Regions from separate parts of the Alteromonas sp. AMM-1 genome, predicted to be linked through region 2. Evidence: riboswitches for the same ligand, from Rfam matches in the RefSeq annotation. Region 2 holds a riboswitch; the other holds the start of a gene.
The links. Region 2 has a riboswitch for cyclic di-GMP ahead of ACLR2L_RS04055 (AAA family ATPase). Riboswitches for the same ligand answer to the same signal wherever they lie in the genome.
Positions count from the first base shown of each region.

Region 1: another riboswitch for cyclic di-GMP. It lies ahead of ACLR2L_RS12620 (zinc-dependent metalloprotease family protein); the one in region 2 lies ahead of ACLR2L_RS04055 (AAA family ATPase).

Region 1 covers NZ_JBLBUE010000077.1:8,797-13,972, reverse strand. Annotated here, with positions in the region: gene ACLR2L_RS12620 (zinc-dependent metalloprotease family protein) at 1-1,937, opposite strand, end outside; cyclic di-GMP riboswitch class I at 2,015-2,101, opposite strand; gene ACLR2L_RS12615 (putative RNA methyltransferase) at 2,293-3,135, opposite strand; gene ACLR2L_RS12610 (wax ester/triacylglycerol synthase domain-containing protein) at 3,180-4,622, opposite strand; gene ACLR2L_RS12605 (TetR/AcrR family transcriptional regulator) at 4,629-5,176, opposite strand, start outside.
Region 2 covers NZ_JBLBUE010000011.1:20,254-25,429, forward strand. Annotated here, with positions in the region: gene ACLR2L_RS04045 (diguanylate cyclase) at 1-1,499, opposite strand, end outside; gene ACLR2L_RS04050 (replication protein RepA) at 1,642-1,989, opposite strand; gene ACLR2L_RS04055 (AAA family ATPase) at 1,949-2,644, opposite strand; cyclic di-GMP riboswitch class I at 2,768-2,851, opposite strand; gene ACLR2L_RS04060 (glutathione peroxidase) at 3,094-3,846, shown strand; gene ACLR2L_RS04065 (putative quinol monooxygenase) at 3,898-4,245, opposite strand; gene ACLR2L_RS04070 (M20/M25/M40 family metallo-hydrolase) at 4,382-5,176, shown strand, end outside.

The sequences.
Region 1 (5,176 bases), on a different contig from region 2:
AGACTGGCAACCAGTTGTGTGAATTTATAGCGGCCTACCTTAAATTGTTTTTCACGCTCAATTTCAAAGGTAGTTTCATTGTCGCTGTTGTCTGTCCAGGAGAGTATGGCCGTGCCATCCTGTCCATCGGTAACAGTGAGTCCTGATGGTGCAACAGGCGCGGTTAGCTCAACGGGTGCATCGTTTGTTGTAGTACACATTTCAGCTGAAGGCTCGGTAACGTTTCCAGCCAGATCCCGCGCGCTTACAGTAAAGCAATATTCAGTGGAAGCAGTTAATCCATTTGCGGTAAACGTTGTTTCAGTTTGCCAATCACTGCTTACACATGCATCGCCGTATGCACAGGTAAACTGATAAGACACAATGCCCTGTCTGTCGTCTGTAGCAACCACCGACGCCATGGTAATACTGTAAGCACTGGTTGCCTCAGGTTGCTGTGCAAACTCCATTGGATTTGGATCAGGTGGAGTGGTGTCTGCTGAACCCAGCGTAATCTCCCCTCGCAAATAGTAGTGTCCCTGACTGCCGTAATCAGACGCGTATACGCTATCGGTACCATACACTTCCAGCACATACAGCCCTTCAGCAACTGTGGTGCTGATTGAAGCACTGGTCTCGTAGCTATCTGTGTATTCTACCAACAGGGTACCCTGGGCATCGTAAAGCCTTAAACCAATATCCAGGTTACCACCACGTCTGGCTGTTCGGGTAAAGGCATCCCAGGCAGGCGTCGCATTGATGGTTAACGGCCCGGTGCCAGCACTAAATTGAAACCAGTCGGAATCGGCTACCTGAATACTGCCTTTATTTGCAGCAATCAGCGTACCAGGGTCGACTTCGCGATTGGTTGCACTAAACTGGCCTTGCTCGTCGATCACCAGGGCAACGGGATTTTCAGTATTGCCCGAGGTATCCGAACTCCCACCTAATTGACTTTGCAAAATGGCAATGTCGTCTTGCAGTTGATTGGCATCAGGATAATCACCGTTGCTCCATTGCGTAACGTTTTTGTAGTAGCCCACCCCCATAATAGGCGCCCAGCTTGATGGATCGTTATCGGCACCCGTTCCCCGGTAGTAACTGGTTGTAGAGTTTCCATCGTGACCCAGGCCAAAGTTGTGGCCCATTTCATGTGAGCCTGCTTCAGCCATAAAGGTAGCCGCACCGCCGCCTAAACGGTTGTAATACACCAGTGCGGGCTGATAATAGGTGTAATTACTTCTGCCCCACACGCCAATATACGCTACCCCACCGGCGCCCTGACTGGGCATAGCTTTACCGTTTTTATCAGCATCTTTAGTAAACAATAACCAACCGGTATTGGGTCCCATACTCTCTGGCGCTTCAGTGGTTATATCCACATCAAAGGCCGCAAAGTCATCGGCAATGCGGGTCCATATCTCGTGAATTCGTGCGCGCTCGGCATCGTTAAAATCGGTTGGGTTACCGTCTAAATCAAACGGCTGTGTATCGTAGCTAGCACCGCCACCCCATGCTTTTCCGCTAATCAAACCGCCGTCAAAATCCAGAAAAATCTTATTGGCTGAATTGGGATTGGTGTGAAGTTTAAATACATCCACCGCGGGCAATACACTGTCAGACGAGTTGAGTTCACCTGTTTCCTCTGCGGCTTCTTCTACTTCCTCTACCAGTCCTTCTTCAATGTAGAAAAGTTCGCCACTGCTATCTGCGTCCATGAATCGCTGATCAACAGTTGGAATGCCTAAGTCGGCCAGGCGCTGTAACGCGCGATCTCTTGCTTGCTGCGGAACGCGCAGCAAGGTTTGTTTTAACTTGCCTTCCGGTACATTTTTAAGTGCTTGAGGTGGCAGATTGTCTGATACTTGCGGCAGTGGTGCTGCATGGCTGGCTGATGCCAGAATTGCACAGGTTGCCCCGGCAATCATACTCAATTTAATGTGAGTAATGCGTGTCATTTTATTGCTCCAAATAGGTATTTCAGGGTCATTTGGAACGGAAAGTTAGCCTGAGCACAGGTCCTTGATGCTAACTGGCCAGCAATCCCGCTATCGTAGAGTTTTCACTCCTTAGACCGGTGACTTTGCGTCCCACGCTTTCACGTGGTTTGCCCAGTTGTGTTATTCACACACCAACAGATTATCAGGCAATGGAAGCTTGCACTGTATAAACCTCTGCCAACAGGTGTGTGCAGTAATACTTAATGGTTTAACCTGTGGCGTTTCACAGGTTAATTAATTGCATGTAGGTTACTGAATTAAATAACGAAGCCAGCTACACCAAAGAACCGCTTAGGTATTAAATACGGGAGGGTTAAGCTACCCGCTTAAATACGCGAACAACAAAATCAGCGGTAACGTCGAAGTCAGCATTTACCAGTTCGTCGGCTTTATCGATAGGTAACCGCCAGTAGTAAGGGGTCATTTCCAACAGTGCCTTACGCATTGCCTGACTGGTAAATGCAATGGTAAAACTCAGCGATTCTTTTTCAAGCAGTTCAAAGCCGGGCATGTCACCCATTTTGTCCTGATGCTTGCGCGGCGAGTCGTAAATAGCTTGCTTGATTTCCCAAAGGTGATCCGGGCCAGGATCAACCATAATACACAAACCATCGGAGGCGATAACTCTGGCGTATTCTGAATCATGACCTGGCGCAAACACTTGTAGCACTGTGTGTAATGACTTATCTGCAACAGGTAATCTTGCGCTACTTGCTACTGCAAAGTGACAGTGACTAAAGCGCTTTGCCGCGATATCGACAGCGTGCTTGGCAATATCACTTCCCCATGCCATTACGCGATGGTCTTCGGCCTGCAATGATGCTTGAATAACGCCCAGATAGCTGCCTTCTCCGCAACCGGCATCGTACAAATTAAATTCTGGTAATAACGCCAACTGCGAGTGTTTACGGATTTTTTCAGCAATCACCTGCATCAGTGGCAGATAACCATTGCCGTCGTGAAAACAGCGTCGGGCGTTGAGCATGGTTTTGTCGTCACCGGGCTGTTTGGAGTGTTTGTGCTGAACCGGGAGTAAATTGAGGTAGCCGGATTTGGCTTCATCGAAACTGTGGCGATTGTCACAGCGCCAGGTTTTAGTCTGGTGTTCTGCATTCGCCAGTGCCAAAGGGTGCTGGCATAAGGGGCAGTGCCACATAGTCGGCTCCGGTTCAAAAAGCCGCTATGCTACCCCTTCTGTATTTAGGTGTCACTAACAATGGACATCGGTACTTCTTCTACATGCTCACCTATGTCGTCAATGTTAAGCGAAGGATCGTCGATACTGGCTTCCAGCATATCAAACGCTTCCCGGCAATATTTAGCCAGGGGCTGCAGCGACTTAATGGTTTTATTGCAGCACACCATGCCAATGTTGGCGGTACCGTTGTAGGTCATCAGGGTAATATTTACCCCGCCACCAGGTGTCATAGTAGAAATGGGATAACACGCCAGCAATTCACTGTCTTTAAAGAATTTGGCATGCGTTGGGCCGGGTACATTTGAGATCAGAATATTGGCAATGGGTCGCATCCAGTTTGAAATTCGCAACCATTCGAACACCAGAGCGATGGCCTGAATCCCAATGGTATAAGCGCTGAAAGCGGCCGGCCGCGCTCGTTGCGCTGCGTATTTCACAATGCGGTGATGGTATATAATCTGACGCAAGCGCAGGTACGGGTCGTGCTCTGCATGGGCCAGTTGCACCGGTACGATGGCTATTTTATTGCCACTGGTTTTTTCACCGGGTTTGCGCAGATTAATTGGCATATTGGTGTAAAGCGCCTGCTTAAATACGTGGCCGTGCTCCTGCAGTAATTTGTGTACACCTATATCGAAGGCAGTAAGTAGTATTTCATTTGCCGATGCCCGGGTGCGTCTGGCTAAGGCCCGAATACGTCCAAAATCCAGATCCAGAGTAGCCACAGCCCGCCCTTGTTGAACTTGCCCCGTAAGTACCGTTCGCGTACCGGTAAAAGGCACCGGCATGTAATGGCGATTGATGCGAAGTAACCGCAGCATTAATCCCACCGTGATCACAAAAATATCTTTGGTGATCATAAGGAATTCCCACACGCCCAAACCGATACGCTTTATCCGCTTATATTGTTTAGCCGGAGCATGACGCAGGCGCTTAACTGCCCACAGTGGTATAAAGCCGTCAGTTTTGGGTTCGTCCAGATACCCTGCCTGAAACCAGCGTACCAGCGTAGATCCGTCACCGTACAGATGATGCACCCTGGCATAAATGGCGAACGTGTGGTGCGTTGGGTCGTATAGAAAATGATACTGCCACAGTGGCTTTTGCGGATCCAGCCGCGTTTCATGCATACGGGCAACAAAACTGTCTAATGCTTCACGGTCATCGATATTGGCAATTTGATGGCATTGCACATGGTAATCCATCTGCATGTTTTTTACCGGCTGCAACCCCAACGGCCAGATGCCAATGGCTTTAACTTTGCAATTAAAGGGTGGGCAGGCTTTGGCAAACCCTTGCATTTCGCTGTGCAGCGCAGTGACATAAGTTTTGGGATCCTGACCCTTTGGTATCGAGAGGATTTGCAAACAGGCTACGTGCTTGGGATTGGCCTGTGACTCAGTGATCCAAAACGATTTATCGAGAAACGTCAGCTTTCGAGCCATACTCCTCTAGCCCTCCAGTACATCGGTATTGGTGAGATTTGCCATCGAATGATGTTCAATGGCGCTTTGCAACTGACGCAACGTGTCTTCTTCCAGCGCAAACCTGGGAAGCAATGCCGTCATTATTAAACTCAGCGCATGAAATTTTTGCGAAACCGGATCATTCACTGCGCGTAAGTCATCGTACTGGCCGCTTTGGATTAGGATCATGCTGATCAAGTCGACCATCAGGCGCTGTTGGGCTGATGTTGCAGCTAACTGTGACTGTTTCGCAAATCGCTGAAGGAGGGTAAGCAAGCCACTTTCCAACTGACTAAACAGCAATTTGTGCAAGCGTTTGGCGCGAGGATACTTCTCAGCAATGTCAGCCGGGCTGCGATACAGAAAACGAAACACCTGTAACTTATCAATAATGATGGCCAGAAAATAAAAGAAGTCCTCAACAGCCACCTTGTCCAGTGTAGCCGGGCGAAATAATTGCTGCATCTCGTCACTATGCCATTGAATCAGCGCGTCTACCATTAGCTCTTTGCCTTTAAAATGGTAGTAAAGGT
Region 2 (5,176 bases):
AACAAGCTGGCGCGCTCCAATGCCTGATAGGCACTTTCAAGCTCTGCGTTTTTGATTTCAAGTTCCTGGGTTCGTCGTTTTACTTCACGTTTTAGCAGGCTGGAGCGTTGTTTTTGATTTACCCTGCTCCAAAATAAAAACACAAACAACAGTGAGGCCATTAATGAGCCATAGAGCATCTTAGTTCTGAGCTGCTGTTGTTCAGCCTTTGACAGCTCGATAGCTTGATTTTTACTGAGTAGGGTGAGTGCCTGAGCCTGTCGTTCGGCATCGATCTGTGACTGAAGATACAATAAGGCCAGTGAACGGCGTTGATCAAGGCTGGTAGATTCCAGCTTGCGCTGACGCTGTAACGCCTCGAACGCCGCCTCATAGTTCTGTTGTTGCACATACAACTTCACCCTGACTGCCTGGAATTGTGACTGCGTATACAGCTCTTCTCTGTCTATAGCCTGTTCCAGACCGGCTTCGATATGATACTGCGCTTTTTCCTGGTCGTCGGGTAAATACGCATCGGCCAGTGCCAGATGGATATCGGTTAACAATGTTGTACAGTTGTTCGCGGTTGCATCGGTCAGTTCTTTTAACAGTAATTGACGTCCCTGTGCGTATTGTTGTCCGGCTATAAGGGCTTCGCCATAACTCGCGGTGGCCTTTCCTTTGTCGCACAATGCGCCTAGTTTAGAGAAGCCTTCAATACTGCTGTTGAGATACCGCAGCGCATCGTCGTAGTTGCCTACCGATGCATACACTTTGCCAAGGTGATACCCCAGCTCTGCATTTAACAACGACATCGAAAGGGTGCGGATGAGTTGCTCGGCATCTTTTAAGTACAGTAAAGCCTGATCGTTTTTACCAACATCACTGTAAACGCGGGCAATATTCATTAGCGCGAGTGCACTTGCGGCATTGTCATTTGTTTCGCGAAGCAGGGGCAGTGCCCTTTCTAACTGGCTCAGCGCACTCTCAAACTGTCCAAGCTGGCGAAGTGAAACGCCAATTTCAAGCTGTTGGAGTGCAATACCATCGTTACGGTTTTGCTGGTGATAAATTTCTTTGGCAAGATTGAAATAACTGAGGGCAGACTGATACAGCCCCATTACCCGGTATGTTCTGCCGATATCGGTGTAAAGGTCAGCGATGGCCAGCGACTGATTAGTACTTTTAAAGTAATTAAGACTGGTTTGAAACTGAGTTAAGGCTAACGGATAGAGGTTTTTAAGCAGTGATAAATGGCCGAGCGCGTGCACACCCAACGCTACCGCATTGTCTTCATTATTAGCGCGAGCCTGCGCCAGAGCGTCTACAATTTGCTGTTCGGCCTGCTGAATATTGCCCTGCGCCACGAGTAGCTGGACGCCGGATGAACCGCCGCCATAATGCTCGCTGTCCAGAGAGATATGTCGCAGAGGATGCCCCTTCGCCTGTGCTGACACCAAGGTGAACACAAGTGCGAACAAACACAGCATTAGCAGATTTAAACTGCCACGGGTTATCATAAATGCCTTTTACACCGCTTTTCTTTGTTGCTAGAACCGCTACTACATACATCTGCGTGCTATCTGTCTTTATACTTTAGTATAGGCTATATCGCCTTTTAAATGTTGAAAATTTAATCAGTTGTTTGATTTGAATGCAACACTACCAGTCACTCCTTGTGTGAGAAAAATGTGCTATCCATAGCCGGATCAGTTTGGATTTAGCCACTCCGCTCTGATCCGAGATTGCTTGCAACTGCGCTATACACTCTTCAGTAAGCGTAAACGTAGCGCGGCGCATAGGCTGAAGTGACAATTCGGCTTCAGCTTCTTCAGTAGCAGCCGTTGTTGCACTCACCTTTTTAGAGAGCTGTGCCGTTGCAACTGAAAGCGCGCACGACTGTCCACTGGCGTAGTGCAATGCCTCGTCTATAAATGTATCGGCAGTCACGGGTACAGCATTAGTGCCACTAGCTCGCGGCGTGGTACACGACAGATTGAGTAGGCTCATTTTGTTCCCCCTTTCTGCGGGCCAGTAGCTCTTCAATAATACTTCTGATCTCAATAGCGGCTTTGCCTGTTGGCTCACTTTCCAATACCGAGCGTCCGGACTCTTCGGAGTCGTCATACATATTCCGGCTAAAGGTCACCGAATTTAATACGGGTACTTCAAACGAACGGCAAACCTCTTTAGCTTCCAGAATACGCGATGCCAGACTCGGCAATGAAGGGCATTGCGTGATCACAAAGGCGGCGTTCATTCTGGGATTAACCATTTTACAGGTCGACAGAATGTCTTCCATATGCGGTACGGTTTTCAAGTCGCGGCGTTTGGGGCGCAATGGGATAAGAATATGGTCAGCTACTGCCATAGATGAGCGCAATGCCAGATTATCCTGCCCGCCGCAGTCAATCACCACGAAGTCGTAACGCTCTTTTAAACTGAGTAATTCGTTGCGAATTTTTCCGTATAACTGGATACAGGTAATATTGGGGAGTGCATTATTACTGCTGCGTTCCTGCGCCCAGTCTGACGTGGTGCGCTGTGGGTCACAATCCACCATCAGAACACTGGCTTTCTTTTCGCAACGCAGGTAAACAGCGATGTTTTGGGCGAGACAGCTTTTGCCACTGCCGCCTTTCTCGCCACCGACTAGAATCATCATTGGTTCAATCCTCATTGGAGCTTCGCATATACAGTTTGAAGCCCGCTGTAATGGTCATTACACAATGAAAAAGTGAACATCGTTATGGGTATTGCAACAGCTGGTGTTGTCAAAACCTATGTGTTCGGTAGCCCCGCTATCATATCAGATGATGAAGACCGGAGGCTTTGCGTCACGCGCTTTCGTCGCGTTTTGCCTTTTTCAAACGCTTGCAAAGTGAAACACTGATACCTGTGATACACCTTACGTGACATAGCATAAGCAAAGCTGCGATGCAGCGCTATGCCATTGACGCATTGCAAACCATAAAAAGGGATTGTTCCGTATACCAATAGCAAATCATGGCGCAAGGTTATCTAATTGGATTTTTAGATTAAAACGATGGACTATTTTCGCTTTCATAGTTTTTTGTGGCAGCTATACTTGAAACATCAATTAAGGAGATGACCATGACACACCCCGTAGATAAACCATCACGCGAAGGTACAAAAGTACCTGACGTTACCTTTGCAATTCGCGAAGGCGAGCAATGGATAAACCGCACTTCCGGCGATATTTTTGCAGGCAAAACTGTAGTGGTGTTTTCGCTACCGGGGGCCTTCACGCCCACGTGCTCTTCAACTCACTTGCCGCGTTATAACGAGCTGGCCGACGTATTTAAACAAAACGGTGTAGATGAGATCGTATGCGTATCGGTAAATGATACCTTTGTCATGAATGCCTGGGCTGCTGATCAGGAATCCGAAAATATTTCTCTTATTCCGGATGGCAATGGTGAGTTTACCGATGGTATGGGCATGCTGGTAGACAAAGCCGACCTGGGGTTTGGCAAACGCAGTTGGCGCTACTCAATGCTGGTTAAAGACGGTGTAATAGACAAACTGTTTATTGAGCCTAATAAGCCGGGCGACCCTTTCGAAGTGTCTGATGCCGATACTATGCTGAGTTATATTGCGCCTAATGCGGTTAAACAGGAGCCGGTGTCGATACTGACCAAGCCGGGTTGTCCTTACTGTGCTAAAGCGAAGGCGTTGTTGCAACACCATGGTTACCGTTACGAAGAAATTGTTATGGGGCAGGGAGCAACGCTCACGTCTCTGAAAGCCATCAGCGGGCGCACAACGGTACCGCAGGTATTTATTGGCGGAAAACACATTGGTGGCAGCGACGATTTAGAAGTGTTTTTTGCCGCGCAGGCATAAATACAACAGCGGCTCGTTATTCATGTAACGAGCCGCTATGTTGATTATCTTCTACAACACGGGCGCATCGTAGTCCGTTGGTTCGTCGGTATAAATACACACATTCCAGTCTTCAGCTAAGCCATCCTCAGCCTGACAATATTTCGCAAAAAATGCCGCAATTTCACTGCGCTGACAGTGTGCCTCAAAACTCGCCATATCAGCCCATATTTCGTTAAACACAATAGGAAAGCTGTTGCCTTCGGCAAACGGACTGGTGATATGTCGCGTCACAACGTACTGAATACAGCCGTCTTCTCTTAACGTATTGGGTTCCAGACGTTGAAGTACTTCAAACAGGGCTTTTTCTTTGCCGGGTTTGGGCAGAAATTGTGCGCAACAATACACTTTCTTAGACATACTACCTCCTGAGCTGAGCGTTTTTGTGTGGGTTACCTGACAGAAATAAACAATCATTCATCGCCATCATACTCGAATATCGGGTTTATCTCTGTAATATTACGCTGAACACCGGTTAAACATTAGGGAAGGGAACATGAAACTAAAGCAATTAATCAGCGCGGGTGTAATTGGCCTGCTTGTGTCTGCTTCGGCGCATTCTGCCGTTCGCTCCGAAGAAAAAGCCATGATCAATGCAATTGATAAAAACAAGGCCAACGCTATTAAATTGCTTGAAAAGAGCGTCAGCATTAATAGTGGCACCATGAACTTTGCAGGTGTCAAAGCCGTTGCAGAACACCTGTTACCGGAATTCAAAGCGCTTGGTTTTACTGCGCAGTTTGTGGATGGCAGCGCATTTAAACGGGCTGGTCACCTGGTTGCGACTATCGAAGGTGGTTCTGGCCCTAAGATGTTGCTGATTGGCCATTTGGATACCGTATTTGAGCCAGATAGCCCGTTTCAGCGTGTCACCTATATCGACAAAAATACGATGAGCGGTCCTGGTGTGTCAGACATGAAAGGCGGCAATATTATTATGCTGGAGGCGCTGCGTGCTCTGGCGAGTATTGGTGTGCTGAAGAAAATGAATATCAAAGTGGTGCTAACAGGCGATGAAGAGCTCAGTGGCCGGCCGTTAAACTTATCCAAGGCTTCGTTAATCGAAGCGGCTAAATGGGCTGACATTGCTCTGGGTTTTGAAAATGGCGATGGCAACCCAAAGACAGTGAATACCTCCCGCCGTGGCTCGGTGGACTGGACATTAACCGTTACTGGCGTGTCTTCGCACTCCTCACAGGTGTTCAAACCCAATATTGGTGCTGGTGCTATTTACGAAACCTCGCGGATTTTGAATCAGTTTTACGAAGAGCTAAGAAGTGAGCCCATGCTG